Regions from separate parts of the Cytobacillus sp. IB215316 genome, predicted to be linked through region 2. Evidence: a T-box and tRNA genes for the amino acid it is inferred to sense, from the RefSeq annotation. Region 2 holds a T-box; the other holds one or more tRNA genes.
What was found. The T-box of region 2 lies ahead of alaS (alanine--tRNA ligase). A T-box ahead of a tRNA ligase gene usually reads a tRNA of that ligase, here a tRNA-Ala.
Positions count from the first base shown of each region.

Region 1 (4,112 bases), on a different contig from region 2:
GGAGTAGGATTAGGAATTTCAAAAGGCAAACGGTACGTTGAGGCGTGTACTTGGTCGCATGTGGTAGTGATGTTTGTATGGGCTGTGAATAAGAGTTAGATAGACAGGATATACTGACTTACTGGTTGATAAGCCTTTTCGGACTCCCTCCGAAAACAGCCCCGTTCGCATTGAGTGGGGCTAATTCGGTGTGAAGGCCAAATTAAATGGATTAGTACCAGCTGGAATGGAGGCGATGATAGAGTGCGTTTTAACGTCAATGGCTGTTACAGTGCCCGGGTTATTATTATTCGGGAGATATGCTAATTTTCCATCGGGAGTGAAATTGATAAAAAGACCAGTACCGGATAAAACGTCGGTATCTATGTTAGAAATAATTATGTGTGTTTTCGTATCAATAACACAGATAGCATTAGTCACGTTATTACTTATTACTGAAAAATAAGCAAATTTTCCATCGGGTGTTACAGAGACATCAAATACAAGGCCTCCTGTCTGAATCGTCGCAATTACGCTATGCGTTTTAACATCGATGACTGACACAGTGTTATCAAATATATTAGTGACGTAAGCAAGCTTTCCATCTGGTGTAAATGCTACTCTAAACGACATGATTCCAACTGAAATAGAAGCAATAACAGAATGCGTCTTTACATCGATAACTGAAACTGTAGAAGGGTCATTTCCATTAGAGCCAGTTACATAAGCGAGTTTACCATTGGGAGAAAGTTTTGTATCTTGCAGGGTTCCTTCAACATTTATAGTTGCTATAACGGAATGAGTTTTCACGTCAATAACGCATACAGTACTCGGATTTGTCACATAGGCGAGTTTTCCATCAGGAGTAAACGAAATATAAAATGGGCCATCACCAACCTCCACAGTAGCAACCACACTGTGTGTTTTTACATCAATTACCGAAACTACAGTATCTCCACGTCCCGTCACATAAGCAAGTTTACCATCAGGTGTAAATTCAACGAAAGCTGGCCTCGCACCCACTTGAACAGAAGAGATAACGCTATGAGTTTTCGTATCAATAACGGATACAGTCACACCACCACTATTGGTGACATAAGCGATTTTACCGTCCGGTGTGAATGCAACATCTTGAGGATTCATACCGACTGACATTGTAGCAATCACGCTATGAGTTTTCGTATCAATAACCGAGATACTACCACCGTCTATATTTGTTACATAAGCCAGAACCACCGAGCGACCGACCTCCTTTACTAATTCGTATGTTTTAATATATGCTCAAATATTAATCGTGAGTATTGAAAAAGCCCCGTTCATAATTAAACGGGGTAAATTACTAGTTCAGCAAGGCGAAGCTTTCCTTCGCTACATATTATTTATGTTCCAAGGCTTGCCGATGTTTGTATTAATAACTAATGTAGCAAAATTCATACCAAAATTCCTTCAGTAAACCACACTTGTGGCCTTTTTCCCATGTTCAATTACGTTTTTAACCGCATTCTTAATCATTTGTTCGCTAAATTTCAGATTCATAATGAAAGTCCACGATTAATTCTCCGAATGTGTCATAATTTGTTCCTCCATTTGCTACGTATTACTTACGCAACAAAAGGGCCTTATTTTCGCTAGCACTATGCAGCGTGGACAATAGGAGCTGTTTTCTGCCCCAAGCTAGCGGTAAGTCATTGGACATACAAAATCCCGCCAATGTTGATGTGACGGGATTTTTGTAAGTTTTATCGTATAATGGAGCATAGCGGGCTCGAACCGCTGACCTCTACACTGCCAGTGTAGCGCTCTCCCAGCTGAGCTAATGCCCCTTATATGGAAAATGATAGCATGAATTCTGAACATAGATCAATAGCCATATTTTTAGAATGTAAAGTGACGTTACAGGCTCTCTATTTCAATACTGCTCACACCTGGGATTTTTTGAACTGTATAGTACACATCTGTTGTATAGCGTTTTTGATCGACGGTTATTTTCATTTGGATCAACTTAGTTTCTTCAGAATCTTTAATCCGAATATGCTTTAGTGTGATTTCTTCCTGTTGAAGGCTAGTAAGTATGTTTGAAACTTGGGTATTGTCTTGAACGATGAGTTTAAGTAGAATTTCTTTTTCACGTAGTTTTTTTGGACCTAGTAAGCCAATTAAGATGGGTACGATTTCAACACTAATGATGAGTAAGATAACGCCTGCAATTGCTGCCCAATAAAAGCCTGCTCCTACAGCGATACCTATGCCAGCAGCTCCCCATATCATTGCAGCTGTCGTTAATCCTGAAATACTGTCATTTCCTCTCCGTAATATAACACCAGCACCTAAAAAGCCAATCCCTGAAACGATTTGAGCAGCTAAGCGCAATGGATCCATTGTGATGCGATTGCTGTCCGGAAATTGGTAAGCAGACTCAATTGATACAATCGTTAATAAACAACTTACAATAGATATAACAAGACTTGTCTTTAACCCAACGGGTTTCCTCTTCAATTCCCGCTCTAAACCTATAATCAAGCCTAAAATGGCGGATAAGCCTAGTTGTAACAAATGAGAAGTTTCAATCATAAAGCATCACCTTTAGATAAGTATTTTAGAAGAGAAATATACATTCGTATGTTAAAATATTTTACAAGTACAGTATTTGTAATGATAAGAATTTTCTAATCATTTAGATATTACTTAAGGGATTGAGCATTCAATAGTTTTTTTTACATCGCTTGTTGTTAAACGTATTAATACTTAAGCATGGAAGCAACTCTAACTCAAAAGGCTGACTCAAGTAACAAAACTATTTAACAATTTCTAATTTAATAACAATAGTAACAATGTTAACGAAAAGAGCCAATTAATAAAATATACGATTTTATTTAGGAGGCATTGGATGAATATTTTGATCTTTGGTCTTGTGTCATATTTACTTGGTACGATCATGACAGGCCTTTTTGTAACCAAGTTTTACGCAGGTGTTGATATACGAGATCATGGAAGTGGAAATATTGGTGCGCGTAACACCGGACGTATTGTTGGAAAAAAAGGTTTTATTCTTACGTTCTGTGGTGATGCATTAAAAGGAGCAGTTGTTGTTGGAATTGCAAAACTGCTGTCATTTTCACTAGAATTTCAATTGCTTTGCCTACTACTTGTTGTAATAGGTCATATTTGGCCTATCACACTTCGTTTCAAGGGTGGAAAGGGAATATCAACATTATTAGGTGGATTGATTGTGTTTGATGAGCTAATTTGTTTATTGTTGTTAATATTCTTTTTCGTTTGTTATTTAGTTATGCGTAGTTTTACACTTGCTGGTTTAGCCGCAATTTCTTTGTTGCCACTAATATTGTTATTTCTAAATTATTCAATACTGAGTGTTGTTATTGCAATATTTATTGTTTTAATTATTATTTTTGCTCATAGAGATAACATTTCCTTGAAATGGAAAAAGTAGGTATTAAAACTTAAGGTGTCGATCCAAGATAAAGAAAAGTTAATTATATATTTCCCGTTATTAATAACCTCATAATTTATAAACGGAGCTGATGGATATGGGATACATTTATAAAGTTGCAAAAAACGCTGATGAATTGAATCAAATTCATTCCTTAAACTATGAAACTTTTGTAGAGGAAATTCCACAACATGGTTCGAATAAATCAAAGGAATTAGTAGACCAATTTCATGATGAAAATACATACCTAATATGTAAGCACCGAGATGAAGTAATTGGGATGGTTGCTTTGCGACATAATAGGCCATTTTCATTAGACAAAAAGATAGGGAAAATAGAAGGACAGTTACCTGTTAATGCTTATTTTCCATGTGAAATAAGATTGTTAGCTGTAAAAAAAGAGTATCGTAATGGGCGGGTGTTTGTAGGGATTGCTCAATTATTAGCTAGGTATTGTTTGAAAAAAGGGTATGATCTAGCTGTAATATCGGGAACAACTCGCAGAGCTAAATTATATGCTCAATTGGGCTTTCAGCCATTTTCACAGCTCGTAGGGAAAGAAGATGCTTATTTCCAACCGATGTATTTAACTAGAGATACATTTGAAGAATCAGTGGCTGGACGTTTGATGCCGACAATGAAATCGTTTCTACCCGGACCTGTATCTATTAGAGATGAAGTT
Region 1 is NZ_JAXBMC010000003.1:390,135-394,246, forward strand. It holds gene SLH48_RS08930 (cytochrome D1 domain-containing protein) at 181-1,215, opposite strand; tRNA gene SLH48_RS08935 (tRNA-Ala) at 1,730-1,802, opposite strand; gene SLH48_RS08940 (MgtC/SapB family protein) at 1,873-2,550, opposite strand; gene SLH48_RS08945 (glycerol-3-phosphate acyltransferase) at 2,867-3,430, shown strand; gene SLH48_RS08950 (aminotransferase class V-fold PLP-dependent enzyme) at 3,528-4,112, shown strand, end outside.
Region 1: it encodes a tRNA-Ala, which carries the amino acid that the T-box ahead of alaS (alanine--tRNA ligase) is inferred to sense. The anticodon was not compared.

Region 2 (4,112 bases):
CACGTACAACCTCTCCATATTTTTCACCGAAAAGTGCCATTGCACCCATTTCTTTTGCTTCGTCAAGTGATTTATAGTCAATTTGAACTGCAATGCTTTTCCAAATTTGTTCATTAACGATAGACTCTATTTGATCCAATTCTTCCTGTGTCACTTGACCAAAATGTGAAAAGTCAAATCGCAGACGATCAGCATTTACCAATGAACCAGCTTGATTAACATGTTTTCCTAATACATCTTTCAACGCTTGGTGGAGAAGGTGAGTAGCCGTATGATTCTTAATAATATTTAACCGTTTTTCTTCATTTATTTTCGCTTCAAATGCTTGACCTTTTTGTAGTGTACCTTTTTCAACGATAACATGATGAATATTTTGTCCATTTGGAGCTTTTTGCACATCTTTTACTTTTAATACAGTATCTTTATTTTCAAATAATCCCTGGTCAGCAATCTGCCCACCGCTTTCAGCATAAAAAGGTGTTTTATCAACGATAATTTGTGCCTCTTGCCCTTGTTCTATACGTTCAACAAAGTCACCATCTTTAACGATTATTTCAATTTTACTTCCAGCCTTTGTTTGTTCATAACCAACAAAGTTACTTTCAACCTTAACGTCACCTAACACTCCGCCTTGCACTTGCATTGAATCAACATCTTGACGAGCAGCACGAGCTCGTTCTCTTTGGAGCTCCATCTCTTTTTCAAATCCTGCATGATCAACCTTCATATGTTCATCTTCTGCATATTCCTCAGTAAGCTCAACTGGAAAACCGTATGTATCATATAAACGAAACACATCTGTTCCAGAGATTGTATCACTGCCATTTTCTTTCTCTTTTTTAATTACACTAGCTAAAATCGTTAAGCCTTCATTAAGCGTTTCATGGAAACGTTCTTCTTCATTTTTCACAACTTTTTGAATAAATTCAGTTTTCGCCTTTACTTCTGGATAAAAATCAACCATGATTTCTGCTACGGTTGGTACAAGCTCAAACATAAACGGTCGTTGGATATTAATTTTCTTTGCGTAACGCACAGCTCGACGTAATAAACGACGCAATACATAACCTCTTCCTTCATTTGATGGAAGTGCACCATCACTTACAGCAAAAGTAACTGTGCGAATATGGTCAGCAATTACTTTAAATGCAACATCTTTTGAACTGTCTTGACGGTATTTTTCATTTGAGATATGCTCTGTCGCTTCTATAATTGGCATAAAAAGATCCGTATCAAAGTTGGTTGGGACATCTTGGATAATTGAGCACATGCGTTCAAGTCCCATACCTGTATCAATATTTTTCTTTGGTAGAGGAGTATAAGATCCATCAGGATTATGATTAAACTGTGAAAATACTAAATTCCATACTTCTAAATAGCGCTCATTTTCTCCACCTGGAAATAATTCAGGGTCATTGGGATCATTCCCAAATTGCTCACCACGATCATAAAAAATTTCTGTATTTGGTCCACTTGGCCCTTCACCAATATCCCAAAAATTCTCCTCTAATCGAATTATACGTTCTTTCGGAACACCAACTTCCTTATTCCATATTTCAAACGCTTCATCATCTTCTGGGTGGATCGTGACAGAGAGCTTTTCTGGATCAAACCCTATCCACTTATCACTTGTTAAGAATTCCCATGCCCAATGAATTGCTTCATTTTTAAAATAATCTCCTATAGAAAAATTCCCCAACATTTCAAAGAAAGTATGATGACGAGCTGTTTGCCCAACGTTTTCGATATCATTTGTTCGAATCGATTTTTGGGCATTACAAATTCTAGGGTTATCTGGAATAACTCTGCCATCAAAATATTTCTTTAATGTAGCAACACCACTATTTATCCATAACAGCGTTGGGTCTTCATGTGGCACTAATGAAGCACTTGGTTCTATTGCATGGTCTTTTTCCTGAAAAAAATCTAAAAACATTTGGCGTACTTCTGCAGAGTTTAGTTTCTTCATGTTAATATCTCCTTTTAGAAATTGTTCAATAAAGCACTGAAAAAAATATTTCACTAATTGAACACACTTTAATAATGGCTCTTTCCGAAAGCTATGTTGTTAATGTCACCGAATTAGAAAATAAAAAGAGTTTAATACGTTTCACATCTTTTTAAGAAGAAAAGATGCCACCAACGAAAGTGGTGTACGTGTTTATTACTAATTCGAAAAACAACAAACATTGCGAAAACAGCCTTAAAAATATAAAAAACCCCCATCCCAAAAGCAGGGACGAGAGTTATACTCGCGGTACCACCCTGATTATGAACAATTTCGAAAAGCGTAAATTCCACACCATTTCTGGTAAATGACAAGCGCCTTACAGAAAAATATGTTTGTTCATCACTCATGATAAGCCGTAACGTGGCAAAACGGCAGGGTTTATCTGCACTCAAGATTAGCTTTCTGTTATCCTTCACCTAGAATTTCTTTCAGCCTAAAGGGAAATTCCTCTCTGATTTTATCATTACATAAGGTGGACTATAACATACTCGATCCGTCATCGTTTTCCGTATTATAATGCGAATTATAGACAAGCAAAACTTATTTGTCAATGATTCATTAAATATGTTTTGGCATGAAGTATCGTAACTTTTAGTATCGCTAAAAAAGGAACAGCAACTATTAAACCTAATACACCAGCAATCTCTCCCCCAACTAACAGTGCAAACATTATAACAATAGGGTGCATATGCAGGCTTTTTCCTACAATTAGTGGTGATAATACATTACCTTCAATAAATTGTAAAACAAGGACTAAACCGGATACGAATAGAACCATCTTCATTGAGATAGTCGCTGCGATAATAACGGTTGGAATTAAACCAATAATTGGTCCAAAATAAGGAATAATATTCGTAACCCCTATGATGCTTCCTAGTAGCAAAGGGTATTTCATTTTGATTAACCAAAAACCAATTGTTGCAATAATTCCGATCGCAAAGCACACAAATAGTTGCCCTCTAATGTAATTACCAAGTGATTCATCAACCCCTTTTAAAAATTCTTTCCCGGGGGTACGAAATTTTTTTGGTGTTATGTACCATATTGCCTTATTTATATCTGGGTAATCTTTAAGCATATAGAAAACTAAAAACGGAATGATAGCAATTAAAATAATATAGTTCAGCAATCGTTTCATACTGTTTAATAACTTTGTAACTAGTAATGCACTCTCTTTCTCAATTGATTGTAGCCCTTCCTCAATTCTATCGTGAAATCCATTTGGCCAATGGGATGTTTGATCACGAATTTCCTCAATCCAATCTCGGTACGTCTCGATAAATATTGGTACATTTTCACTTAAATCCTTTAGCTGTTCAATAATAATTGGTACTCCTTTATATAAGCCGAAACCAACTCCTCCAAAGAACAAAGTATATATAAGTAAAATAGCAATAGACCTCGGAACTCCGTGATGATGGATTTTCTCGATAATGGGATGAAGTAAGTAAGTAATAAATGCGGCAATAACAAAAGGGGTAATTACAATTGCAATCATCTTTAGCGTTGGTTTCCAAATCGGCGCAAGCTTCATAAAAACGTATAACAATACAAACATTAATAAAAAGAGAAGTAAGCGATAAATCCATACTAAACGAATGTCCTTCACCTATACCCCACCTCTAATTAAATTCTGATCGTTACAAAATATCAACTTTTAAAAAGGGCAGAACCCGTAATTGGGTCAGCCCCTTTTAGTCAGTAAAGCATCTTAGCAACTTTCTTTCTCATTCTCTTTATATTTTTTGGAGACATGATGTCACTTCTTTGGTTCATTTGGTATGCAGCAACCCCCATACCTAAAGCAACCAATGACGCAGTAATTGTTCTGTTCATTTTGTCCTCCTTAATGAAAGAGTCAATTACAAATTTATCGTACGATCTTCTTCTCCAAAGAGATCATCCAATGAACTAAGCGTTCCATCTTCTTCAACTTGATGGGTATTAATGATACCTTGGTTTACTGACATTTCTATAAAACAGTTCCAACAATAATATTGGTTAACACCAATTTTACCAAGATCTTTATTTTTACAATTTGGACACATTAACATCAAACGACACCTCTTTATTTCCGCTTAGCTTTAAAAATGATGGTATC
Region 2 is NZ_JAXBMC010000001.1:351,865-355,976, reverse strand. It holds gene alaS (alanine--tRNA ligase) at 1-1,969, opposite strand, end outside; T-box leader at 2,233-2,520, opposite strand; gene SLH48_RS01565 (AI-2E family transporter) at 2,559-3,620, opposite strand; gene SLH48_RS01560 (YrzQ family protein) at 3,710-3,847, opposite strand; gene SLH48_RS01555 (hypothetical protein) at 3,874-4,065, opposite strand; gene SLH48_RS01550 (PRC-barrel domain-containing protein) at 4,080-4,112, opposite strand, start outside.